2 regions of the Bacillus pretiosus genome follow, and region 2 is predicted to be linked to the other one. Evidence: predicted binding sites of a transcription regulator. Region 2 holds the regulator's gene; the other holds the start of a gene.
The links. The regulator LexA, encoded in region 2, represses DNA repair genes until DNA is damaged. The targets are predictions, from matches to a motif close to CGAACATATGTTCG.
Positions count from the first base shown of each region.

Region 1: the regulator LexA is predicted to act here: its motif matches at 3,330-3,343, upstream of ACU8YW_RS15405 (Y-family DNA polymerase).

Region 1 is NZ_CM129593.1:2,994,879-3,000,813, forward strand. It holds gene sasP (small acid-soluble spore protein, SasP family) at 1-55, opposite strand, end outside; gene ACU8YW_RS15395 (zinc-dependent alcohol dehydrogenase) at 302-1,435, shown strand; gene ACU8YW_RS15400 (YolD-like family protein) at 1,683-2,024, opposite strand; gene ACU8YW_RS15405 (Y-family DNA polymerase) at 2,021-3,286, opposite strand; gene ACU8YW_RS15410 (DUF1259 domain-containing protein) at 3,974-4,393, shown strand; partial or broken gene ACU8YW_RS15415 (M15 family metallopeptidase) at 4,599-4,737, opposite strand; gene ACU8YW_RS15420 (bifunctional metallophosphatase/5'-nucleotidase) at 4,868-5,935, opposite strand, start outside.
Region 2 is NZ_CM129593.1:3,540,615-3,548,027, forward strand. It holds gene phnC (phosphonate ABC transporter ATP-binding protein) at 1-474, opposite strand, end outside; gene ACU8YW_RS18095 (phosphate/phosphite/phosphonate ABC transporter substrate-binding protein) at 559-1,497, opposite strand; gene ACU8YW_RS18100 (bifunctional metallophosphatase/5'-nucleotidase) at 1,682-3,265, shown strand; gene ACU8YW_RS18105 (DUF896 domain-containing protein) at 3,305-3,544, opposite strand; gene ACU8YW_RS18110 (YneB family resolvase-like protein) at 3,590-4,246, opposite strand; gene lexA (transcriptional repressor LexA) at 4,388-5,008, shown strand; gene ACU8YW_RS18120 (DUF4097 family beta strand repeat-containing protein) at 5,097-5,903, opposite strand; gene ACU8YW_RS18125 (DUF1700 domain-containing protein) at 5,904-6,446, opposite strand; gene ACU8YW_RS18130 (PadR family transcriptional regulator) at 6,439-6,762, opposite strand; gene glnA (type I glutamate--ammonia ligase) at 7,068-7,413, opposite strand, start outside.

The sequences.
Region 1 (5,935 bases), 550 kb from region 2:
GTTCAGCACCTCGAACTAACAATTCATTACGACTTCCACTATTATTGTTTGTCATATCGTTTCACCTCCGATTTTTTTAATATGCTACAAATTATGAAATAATAATTATCCTTTTTGTGGGAATTAGATTATGAATAAATATTGAGTTTCTTCTTAAAATAGGGCAAAAGATATAAGAAAGAAGAGTTGCTATAACGTACTTTCATAACAACACTATGTATAGATTTCTCTTTACTAAAGATTTCTGTTTTGCCAAGAGATACATATAAATTATGAAAAATGATTCCTAAGGAGATATGTGATGAAAGCTGTAACCTATCAAGGACCAAACCAAGTACAAGTTAAACAAGTGGATGATGCAAAGTTAGAGAAAAAAGATGATATTATTGTAAAAATTACTTCAACCGCTATTTGCGGTTCTGATTTACATTTATATCAAGGGAACATGCCGTTACCTGAAGGGTATATTATCGGTCATGAGCCAATGGGCATTGTTGAAGAAGTTGGGCCAGATGTTACAAAAGTAAAAAAAGGAGATCGTGTTGTTATCCCCTTTAACGTTGCTTGTGGAAATTGTTTTTATTGCCAACATGAAATGGAAAGCCAATGTGATAACTCCAATCCTCATTATGATTCTGGTGGATACTTTGGTTATACAGAGAAATTTGGTAACCATCCAGGCGGACAAGCAGAATATTTAAAAGTTCCTTTTGGAAATTTCACTCCATTTGTTATACCAGAATCATGCGAGCTTGAAGATGAATCTCTACTGTTTTTATCCGATGTTTTGCCAACAGCCTATTGGAGTGTAATAAACGCAGGTGTTAAGCCAGGTGATACTGTTATCGTCCTAGGTTGTGGCCCTGTTGGATTAATGACACAAAAATTCGCTTGGATGCAAGGAGCTAAGCGCGTAATCGCAGTCGATTACTTAGATTATCGGATACATTATGCAAAAAAGATTAACAATGTTGAGGTATTTGAGTTTACAAAATTTCCTGATATGGGAGAACATTTAAAGGAAATCACACATGGCGGTGCCGATGTAGTCATTGATTGCGTGGGCATGGATGGGAAGAAATCGCCACTAGAATTCCTGGAACAAAAATTGAAATTACAAGGTGGAACTCTCGGGCCTATTCAAATTGCTACGAAAGCCGTAAGAAAATACGAAACGGTTCAAATGACGGGTGTTTATGGCGGCAATTATAATGCTTTTCCACTCGGGGCATTTTGGGTTAGAAATATTAATCTTAAAATGGGACAAGCACCTGTTATTCATTTTATGCCAGAACTATTTGAAAAAATAACAAACAAAGAATTCGATCCAAAGGAGATTATTACACACAAAATTCCCCTTGAAGAAGCGAGCTACGGTTATCAAATTTTTAATAATCGTGAAGATGATTGTATAAAAGTCATTTTGAAACCTTGAAGATACAATTTTTTATTAAATTCTAAGTAGCTATTACCCCCATTTTCATCTCATATCAAAAATAGTTATTTCCAAAAAAATTGTATTTTAAGGTAGCAATCAATTGGTAAAAAAATCATTAAAGTATTAAGTAACAAATGTCAAATAAGCATAGTCCCGGATTAAAAGATATGGATCTTTAAGATCATTATGGCCAACTATTTATTCATGGTTGGCCATAAACCTTTATATGGATTCCAGTTACACTTTAGTCCACTTCCATTACATCACCAAACTTAAACATTCTTTGATTACGAAAAGCATCGGTACAAGTAATCGTCTTATTTAATGGATTTATATCAGCTACTGTTATGTAATTTTTATATAGATAGCCATCTTTATAATATGTAAGTAAAACCTCTTCTTCACCTAAATATGAAATTAACAGCTTATTTTCAATCCTTTCTTTTGCATCTTGCGTTAAGATTGGACGTGAGATTTTTGTTTGCTCCTGTATCATGTCTTTAATACAGATAAACTGCTCTGGCATACTAGCAAACGGTTGCCATTTTACCATGCCTCTTCCTTTTGGCATATTAGCATTCTTCACGATTTGTGCCCTCCTAATAATGTGTTTCTATATCTTGCTGTTGCGACGCTTGTGTAGGAAATTCCACGTAATATACTGTTCTTACCAAATCGTGTTCGAATTTCGTCCATAACCTTCGTTAATCTCATTTCTTTTTCTCTTTGTATAATGTTATCGAAAAGCGAAATTTGCTCTTCTCCTTCATGTATTAAATTTGTTAAGGAAAGACTTATCGATCGAATCGGCTCTCCTGTATGCCGCTCGTATAAAAAATATGTACAAACATTGTAAATATCCATCGTTAAATTTGTTGCTCTATTTAACGTATGTGCTTTTTTTATTCCTCCTCCATATTCCTTACTATATCCGACTGAAAAATGAATCGTTTGTGCGTATTTCTTTTCGCTTCTCAATCTGTAACAAACTTCTTCTGTATGCTCTAATAAAATAACGATGAACTCTTCTATTGAATAATCACGAAATAATATTTGGCTTTTTGCTATAGATGTTGTCGCTGGAACATATTCCTCTGCTATTCTGCTGAAATCAATCCCGTTACTATGCAAGTGTAATTCTTCCCCTATTACACCAAATGATTGTTTTAAATACTTCAATGGGTACTGCGCTAAATCTCCAATCGTATGTATACCTTTTCGATTTAATTTCATTTCCGTTTTATACGATATACCCCAAAATTTACTGAGTGGTCTAATACTCCATAACTTCTCGGGTATATCGTCATACGTCCACTGCGCTATTCCATCGTTATTCTTTTTCGCTTCCACATCCAGTGCTACTTTACTCAATAATAAATTGGGTCCAATACCAATCGTACTTTCAATCCGTGTACGTTCATATATTTCTCGCTTAAACTTTAATGCGAACTCGCACGGATTACTCGCAAACAAATGAATACTTGCGGTCATGTCCATAAAAAACTCATCAATACTATATTGATGGAAATCTTCCGGCGCAACATACTGTAAAGCTAAACCGGTTATGTAAGTTGAACACTTCATATATGTATGCATAATCGGATTCACAATAATAATATCTGACCGCTTCGGTATTTCGTACATTCTAGCCATCTTCTTTATTCCTAACGCTTTTAATGGCGGTGTTGCTGCTAATACAATTGATCCACTCCGGTTTACATCCCCTACGACAGCCAATTTCGTATATCGTGGATCAAGTCCTTTTTTAATACATGACACACTTGCATAAAAGCTACGAAGATCTACACAAAGAATAATACGATTCGGTAAAAGAGAATAATCATACAAGGTTATCACTCCTAACAAAAAGAACATTCGTTCTTATTATATACGAACTAACGTTCTTTTTAAAGGTATTTTCATGAAAATTTTGGTTAATATAACCGTACATGAACATTTTTCAAGAAAAAATCAAGGAATTCACCTCTATATTTTTTCTATACTGAAAAATGTAAATAGATACAAGAAGAAACAACTAGATTCTTCGTGAATAGATACGGTATTTTAGAACCCGTTTTTTAGTATTCAAACTTAATCCTGTATTTAAAAGCAATATACTTATATAAGAAAGACTTATTTCGAAAAAGAGTACTATTTAGCAGTGCTTGTTTATAGAAAATAAATTATTATTGGTTATTTTCTCAACGTTGTTTTCTAGTTTTATCATTCAAATTTAGACACATATTTATCTAACCTACATAAACTAATAGCGTATAATTGCATACTTTATCGATTTTTTATAACAATATCTCGAACGGACTATCATGAATCATAAATTTATTAACCCGGATACACGAATCATCTTCAATGAAATCCTGAATATCCAAGTAATATCGCGTGTATTTCTTTTAAAATAAACATTGGATACATTAAAATCACAGCCTGTTTTTTGAATGCTAAAGAAAGATTGTTTATCTGTATCTCCTCAATCGAATCCCTAATTATATAATTTTGTACAAGAAAGGAATTGAATTTATGCAAAATTTTAATTTCCTTTGTGAACAATTTGCTACAATACTTAAAGGGAAAGGTAAAAGAAATCAAGGTGGTTGTTCAGTGTCTTTTCACCGCGATTTTAGGGTGCTTGTTCAAGCAAAACCGAGTACTTCTGTAGTGCCCGTCGGAGTAAGTTTTGAATCGTTGGATCCAAATGGTAATGCATTAAATTTAGGCGAAATCGCTGTTCTACAAGAAGAAATTCCTGCATTTATGAAATCAATTGTACAACAAGGAATCATTGTAAGTGCTTTACATAATCACTGGCTGTACATGAATCCCTTAATTATGTATATTCATATCCAGTCGGTAGAGCCTCCATTACATTTTGCACAAAAGTTAGCCCATTCTTTTTTGTCCTTAAGTAGCTATCCTATCGCTAATAATGAGGGGCAATGATTGGTGTTTCGGATATATTTACACATTACATTTTCTACATGTGCGAACATCATAAAATTATTTCACTTTGTGCCCAAAAGAAAAAAACTGCCTATCAAATTTTTAGATAGGCAGTTTTTGAATCTATTAAAATAAAGTACCCTACTATTTTATAAAATACTATTCCCTAAACAAAAATACAGATTTGCAATTCACTTTGGCTTTCTTACCTCATATATTCCTCTAAAGTTAATTTTTCCTTATATATTTTTTGCAATATCTCCTACACAGCGAATACGCTAAGGCTCATACGCATAACCAGTTATATTTTCCTTTTCCTTTGGACAACGAATGATAAACCCTGCACTCTGCATCTAGACGGTATACCCCTTGTCCACAGTAAGACTTTATTTCAAACCCACAAAAAATAGATTACCTGCACACTAAAAGGTTTAGCGCACAGGTAATCTAGTTGTTTTTGAGATTAATAAAAACCTAATTTATTTTTTGAATTCTTCCATCAATAATAGACTGAATTGGTTCTTTTGATTTTTTTATATAATCTACTAATGCTTCAAAATCAGTTGGTCCTGTTTCAGCATCTTTACCGTTTTTAAAGGATACAAATCCATCTCCACCTGAAGCTAGAAATGCATTCGCAACTACGCTGTAAGTTTTAGAAGGAATAATTTCTTCTCCATCTGTTAAGCGGATACTTGTTACTTTTTCTCCATTAGGCTTGTTCGCATCCCAAGTGTATTGGATCCCTGAAATTTGAAGCATTCTTGTTATGTCTTTTTGCCATTGTTGATTTAAAATATCACGAATGTCTTGGCCTGTTAAATTTACTTTTATTAATTGATTTCCGAATGGTTGAATACCATATATCTCTCCCCATGTAATATCACCAGCATCTAAGTCATTACGAATACCACCAGGATTCATAAGAGCAATTTGGGATTGCATTGTTGCACGCTGGGCATCAGCAACTAAATTTCCGAGAGTAGATTCACCAGCCGTATTTAGTTTGCGATCTAGTGGAGCAATAGACTTGCCTACAACTTCATTAACAAGAGGTGCGATTTTTGCTTGATATTTCTCCATCTTCTTCTTTATTTTTTTATCAGGCTCCATGCCTTCATGGTAAGTTGTAACAATTTCTGCTTTTTTCTCAACAATATCTTGTGTCTTACGATCAATCTTTACATCAACATCAGCAAAAGCCATACCATAAGAATTTGCTTGTACGACAAGTTTATTATTAACAGTTCCATTTACATAAGTGTGGCTATGCCCACCAAAAATAACATCGACTTCTGGATCAGTCTCATTTGCTAATCGGACGATATCACCATTTGTTACGCCGTTCCCATCTGTTGTACCTCCGTTATGCGCAAGAACAACGATAGATTTAACGCCTAGTTTTTTTAATTGCTTTACGGATTTGTTAATAGCTTCAACTTCATCTGTAATTTCTACATTCTTTAGCATAGTAGGCATAACAAGGTTAGGAACATCCGTTGTTACGACTCCGATAAATCCAACAGGAACTCCTTGTACCTT
Region 2 (7,413 bases):
TCTAGCAATCGATACACGTTGCTGTTGTCCTCCTGATAATTCATCAGCTCGCGCATATGTTTTTTCTAAAATATTCACCCTTTTTAACGATTGAAAGGCAAGCTCCAAATCTTCTTTTGGAAATAGACCTAACGTTGTACGAAAAGTCGAATGGTATCCAACACGCCCAGCTAATACATTCTTCAAAACTGTTGATCGTTTTACAAGGTTAAAACTTTGAAAAATCATACCAATATCCCGGCGCATGCGTCGTAATTCTTTTCCTTTCGCAGCAGTAATAGACTCACCTTCAATCAAGATTTCTCCTTCTGTAATCTCATGAAGGCGATTTACCGATCTAAGAAGTGTAGACTTTCCAGCCCCCGACAGCCCTACCATTACAACAAACTCACCTTTTTGAATGTTCAAGTTTATATTATTTAATCCTTTTGTACCATTCGGATACATTTTGGAAACATTTCGAAATTCTATCACACATCTTACCTACCTTCTATGTATTCAAAATGGCAAACTAACTGGAAACATACACCTTCCAGTTAGCTGCCATTTCCATATGTATTATTGCGTTTTTACTTTCTTTCCATATTCACGAACGATATCAAATTTACTATCATCAGATTTAACATATCCTTCATGTGAATATACTTCTTTAATGATTTTGTGACCTTCCTCATTCTTTCCTATTTCAATGAAAGCGTCCTGTAATTTCTTACTCCACTCTGCATCTAAATCAGAACGTACCGAAATCGTATCGTTAGGAATTTTTTCCGTAAATTTCACTATTTTCGTTTGATCGAATATATTCGGATAATCTTTTTTCACAATATTACGAGCATCTTGGAATACAACAGATACATCTACATCACCATTTAAAAGAGCAATCAGCGACTGATCGTGACCTTTTAATGTAACAGGTTTCACATCCTTTAGCGGATCAATTCCCTCTTTTAACAATACAGCCGCAGGCCATACATACCCCGCTGATGACGTTACATCTTGATAACCAATTTTTTTACCTTTTAAATCTTTTACACTGTTAATATTTGAATCTTTCTTAACTACAAACTCAGATTTATAAAAGTCTACTAAATCCTTTGTAGGAGCTCCCGTTTCATCATCTACTCCAAAACGTTGTGCTTGTAAAATTACGTTTGCAGCCTTTTTCTCATGCGCTAGCACATACGCTGTTGGAGGTAAAAACCCTACATCTACTTGCTTAGACGCCATCGCTTCTACAATTGTATTGTAATTCGTTGAAATACTAACTTTTACCGGAACATTTAATTTATCACTTAATAACTTTTCCAATGGTTTTGCCTTTGCCTCTAACGTATCTGCATTTTGAGAAGGAACAAATTGAACATTTAAAGTCTTCGGTACATAACCTTTTTTCGTATCTTCAGTTTTACTTGCACTTGATTCTTTCGTTCCACAACCACTTAATAATCCCGCCGCTAGTACAACTGTCGTACTCATTGCAAAAACTTTTTTCAACATATTAATGCCTCCAATTTTGTTGTTATAAAATTGCCTTCCGTAAACATGAAGAAATATATCACACATTTTCACGTATATTTTCTTATTTACAGAATCTTTACACATTCTATACATTCTCATTAAAATTCTCTTCATATATTTGATATGCTTAATTAGTAGATAACAATAGAAAAGGTGAATGATATTGAATCCAAATCAAATTGTAACTTTAAACATTTTATTAACAAGTGATATACATGGCACTGTTTATCCAATTCACTACCAAGATAACTCCCAAGCTGAAATTGGTTTAGCCAAAATTTCTACTCTTATAAAAAAAGAACGTTCCCAAAATAGAAACGTTCTTTTAATTGATAACGGTGACTTCATACAAGGAACACCCTTTACTTATCATTACGCTACATATGAAGAAGATAAGAAAAATCCAATGTCTTTATTAGCGAACTATTTACGTTATGATGCTGCAGTTATTGGGAATCATGAATTTAATTATGGAATGGACATATTAAATAATGCTATTTCTACTGCAAACTTTCCGTATCTATCAGCAAATATTTTAGATAAAAACAGAAAAGAACCTTATTTCGGGAAACCATATATAATAAAACATATTGAATCAAATATAAAAATTGCTATTTTAGGGATGACAACGCATTACATTCCCAATTGGGAACAACCCCATCACATTCAAGATTTACAATTTGAAGATGCATTAGAAACAACAAAAAGATGGGTTTCTTACATTCGCGAACACGAGAAACCCGATTTATTAGTCGTAGCCTACCATGGGGGATTTGAACGCGATTTACAAACTGGGGTACCGACTGAAGTTTTAACAGGTGAAAACCAAGGATATGCAATGTGCCATGAAATTGAAGGCATAGACATTTTACTAACAGGCCACCAACACCGGGAAATCGCTCACACCGTAATGAATGGTGTAACAATTTTACAGACTGGATGCAATGGACACTCCGTTGGAAAAGTAACAGTAACATTCGAAAAAACAGAAAAAAAATGGGTAAAAAAAGAGAGTGATTCACAATTATTGCCCGTACAAGGAATTGAGGCTGACCAACATATTCTTTCCTTGGTTGCCGATTATGAAGAAAAAACACAAAATTGGCTCGATCAACCTATTGGAGTAATCTATGGGAACATGCAAATTTCAGATGCTATGCAAACTCGTTTGCAAGACCATCCTTTTATTGAATTCATAAATAAAATACAGATGGATATAGCTAATGTTTCCATTTCTTGTACAAGCTTATTCCATAATACATCTCCAGGTTTCCCGAAATATGTAACAATGCGTGACATCGTTTCTAATTATATTTATCCAAATACATTAAAAGTAATTAGAATAACTGGAGCGGATATAAAAGATGCCCTTGAACTCTCTGCTTCTTATTTCATATTAAAAGCAGATGGAACTATCATCGTAAACCCCACCTACATAGAACCAAAGCCGCAACACTATAATTACGATATGTGGGAAGGAATTTCGTACGTATTAAACATTTCCAAACCAATTGGCGAGAGAGTAGAATCCTTACAGTATAAAGGCGCTCCACTTCATATGAATGAAGAATATGACGTCGTTATGAATAATTATCGCGCAAGTGGCGGAGGGAACTTCTTTATGTTTCAAAATAAGCCCGTAATAAAAGACATACCAACAGATATGTCTGAACTTATCGCTAACTATATATTGAAGCACAAAAAGATAGAAGCAACAGTCAATAACAACTGGAAAGTTATTAAATAACGGATATAATAAATAAAAAAGATGGGCTTCGCCCATCTTTTAGTTTAATTTTGCATTATCTTGCTTTTTTAAAGCTTTTAATTTCGCCGGTGTAACATCAGTACCTTCTTCGTTAACAACTTTAATTCCTTTAAGTTCGTTTAACATATTTTGACGAAATCCTTTTAAATATTGTTCACGTAGCGATTGGCGCTCACGTTGTTCTTCTTCAGTTAAACCTTCAGCTTTTGCTTTTTTCGCTAAGAAGTTAATGCGTTCAATGAGTTCGTGACTTTGCATCTCGAATCCCCCTTTTACTCAAAACTGATTATTATCATACAATAGTTAGTCCTCTTTATCAAGCAATTGCTTTGTATATTCTACATATCTTCGATGTACAGTTGCTTTTGAAACATCATGACCAAAACCACGAAGTGTTGCTGCAATTTCTTCAAAAGTTAATTCATTCCGGCGTAAACGTACAATTTCCTCAATTGGCACTTCTTTTTTCTCACGTCCTATACTTAAATGACGATTTTTCAAATTATTCTCTGGACGAAATCCTTTCTCTACCGCTCTTTGCATGCCACGTTTAATTTTTAAATTGTGGATCTTTCTTTGATACTCTTCAACAATCCCAATTATATCTAGTACCATCGAATCAGAGTCAGAGAGTTCTAATTCTCCATTATGCGTATGCGTATATACTTTTATTCCCTCTTTATGTAAACAGTGCATTAATGCAATCTTTGCATTCCCTCTACCAAGGCGCGTTTCATCTTGTATGAGAAGTACATCAACTTGTTCATCGCGAATTGTATCTAGCACTTCTAATATGCCATCACGTTCAATTGTATAACCACTAGCCTGCTCCTCAATCACCTTTACAACATTCATTTGATAGCGCTCAGCTAAATGCAATAATTCATCTTTTTGACGCAATAATGATGTTTCCTGTTCTTCTTTTGTTGTGCTCACACGTGCATAAATAATTGCATTCATATTGAACCCTTCTTTCTCACTATATTTTCCTTATAGTGTATCATAAATTCGTCTTTCGTTCGAACTTATGTTTGTAGAATGTTTTTTCGCATGTTATACTTATTAATAAGAAAAATGAAAGAAAACGAGGTGTTAGAAAACATGGAAAAGTTAACGAAACGCCAGCAAGACATTCTCGACTTTATTAAGCTAAAAGTACAAGAAAAAGGATATCCACCTTCCGTACGTGAAATCGGTCAAGCAGTCGGCCTCGCTTCTAGTTCTACAGTGCACGGACATTTATCACGACTAGAAGAAAAAGGATATATTCGACGCGATCCAACAAAACCACGAGCAATTGAAATTTTAGGTGACAACCGAATGGATACAGAGACACAATCTGTTATTCAAGTTCCAATTGTCGGAAAAGTTACTGCTGGATTACCTATTACAGCAGTTGAAAGTGTAGAAGATCATTTCCCACTTCCAGCTAGCATTGTTGCTGGAGCAGACCAAGTATTTATGTTACGTATTTCCGGAGATAGTATGATTGAAGCTGGTATTTTCGATGGAGATTTAGTTGTTGTTCGCCAACAACAGTCTGCATACAACGGTGAAATTGTAGTCGCTTTAACAGAAGATAACGAAGCAACTGTAAAACGTTTCTATAAAGAAAAAGACCATTTCCGTCTACAACCGGAAAACTCTTCATTAGAACCTATCATTTTAAAACAAGTGTCAGTTATTGGAAAAGTAATTGGCGTATATCGTGATTTACATTAAGAATAATAAAAGAAGATAATTACCTTATTTATATACGGTAATTATCTTCTTTTTTTGTATTTTGATAGATTTTCATACATTTTATTTCTTATGAACGAGTTTCAATCGTCACATCGCCAGCAGCTGTTTTACCACTAATCTTTTTACTACCATTGCCAATTGTTATATTTTTATTTTCTTCATTAAAAATCATTACTTCGCCAGCAGCACTTTGCCCAGTTATAACTGCATCTTGTGGTTTTTCTAATAAAGTAATATCTACATCCCCAGCGGTTGAACTTGCCTCTACATCATATTTAGGATCATGATCCATAATATGCACTTCCCCGCTAGCCGACTTCGCAGTTACTTTTCCTATTACCTTCTTAAAGCTCACCTCACCAGCTTTTGAAGATCCTTCCACACTTTTTGCTGTGACATTTTTCAAATCTACTTCTCCAGCGAGTGTCCCAACACTTACACAATCACTTTTCACATCACTTATTTCTATTTGTCCAGCTGATGAATTTATTTTTATCTCTTGGTATGAACGTTCAGGCACAAGGAGAGTTATTGTAGACGTTTGAAATCTAAAATCGTAAAAAGAAAAATCAAATGAAGCACCTTTTTCTCTTTCCCCAATAATTTTTAATGTGTCACCATCTTCGGCAATACGAACCTCGTGTTTACGTACATCTCCTGATTGCTTTACATAAAAAGAAGAGTCGGGAGATTTTTGGACAACAATATCCCCAGCATCTAACTTAACTTCTATATTTTTTAGTGTTTCGTTTTTAATTACGTCTTCTTTATTTCCTTCTTCTGCAGTTTGCACTGCTTTTTCATATGTTTGTGAAATCCCTATTACTCCAATAATGATACAAGCGATAGCTACTAACAATATTTTCTTCATCATCTACTCCCCTTTTATCATTTTGAAGTTCCATATTACATAACGTACGCATAACTTTTTAAACCACTTCGTACTATAATAAGCGATAATACATAACAACAAACCTACTCCAACAAACGTTATACTAACGAATAAATCCAACCATATAAAAGTACCCATAAATACTTTTCCAATAACGAAAAATGGTGTCACTACACTAGCAATTCCACCGAGCCAGAAGGAAAATATAAAAGCAATAATTGCAACTAACGGGCCTAACACAATAATAAAATTAAACAAACTAAGTCCAATCGCTGCCATAACAGCCCTTGTTATATTGGTAGTTGATGGGTCCTTTTTCATTTCGTCAAAGCGATACAAAGCAAGTAAGTCTTTTGCAATTACTTTCGGAGAGCCAAGGCCCTTTATTATTTCCGATTCAGTTTTTCCTTTTTCTATTCCAAACTGAAAATGCTCTTCATAATCAAATAAAATATCTTTCCTCTCTTCTTCCGGTAACTTTCTAAGATGACTTGATAATTCTTTAAGAAACTGTTCTTTACTCATCCCATTCCACCCCTTCAATAATTTCTTGTACGCCTTTTGCAAAATCACGCCACTCCGTTACTAACAAATTCAGTTGCGTTTCCCCTTGCTCAGTTAGTTGATAATATTTACGAGGCGGTCCCTCTGTAGATTCTTTTAAATACGTTTGAAAATATCCTTCTTTCGTTAAACGACGTAATAAAGGATACACTGACCCTTCCGATATTAAAAATTTATTTGAGATTTGCTGAACAAGTTCATAGCCGTAACAATCTTTACGTTTCACAAGTGCTAAAACACACAGTTCTAACACGCCTTTTTTAAACTGAACGTTCAAGGTCAATCCCCCTTTCTCATTTCAGTACTATTCAATACACGGTACCCGTTATATCCATAATATACCACTTAGTATTATTCATTGCAAGGTACTATATTTTTCAATACTTAATTTTCGAATTAAATACATCCACACCATATTTCAACTTCCACATTTTCATTCATAGCTAGCACGCATTTTAAATAATCCACATGACTTTTTTCGAGCACTTTGCGGGCACCCATCTAATTCATTTCACAAGCCTTTATATTTGCCCACAAATAAAAAAAAGCCCTGATACCGTAGTATCAAGGCTTTTTTCTCTCTTAGTATAGAGACATATATTGATCGCGTTCCCATTGGTGAACTTGCGTGCGGAAGATGTCCCACTCAATCTCTTTTGCTTCGATGAAGTGCTCAAGTAAATGTTCTCCTAGTGCACCGCATACTACTTCATTAGATTGTAATGTAACTAATGCTTGCGCTAATGTTGCTGGTAAGTCAACGATACCTGCTTCTTCGCGCTCTTCTTTTGTCATTACATAGATGTTACGGTCTACTGCAGCTGGTGGAGTTAATTTGTTTTTAATTCCATCAAGACCTGCTGCTAATAATGTAGCCATTACTAAATACGGGTTTGCAGCTGGGTCAACACTACGTACTTCTACGCGT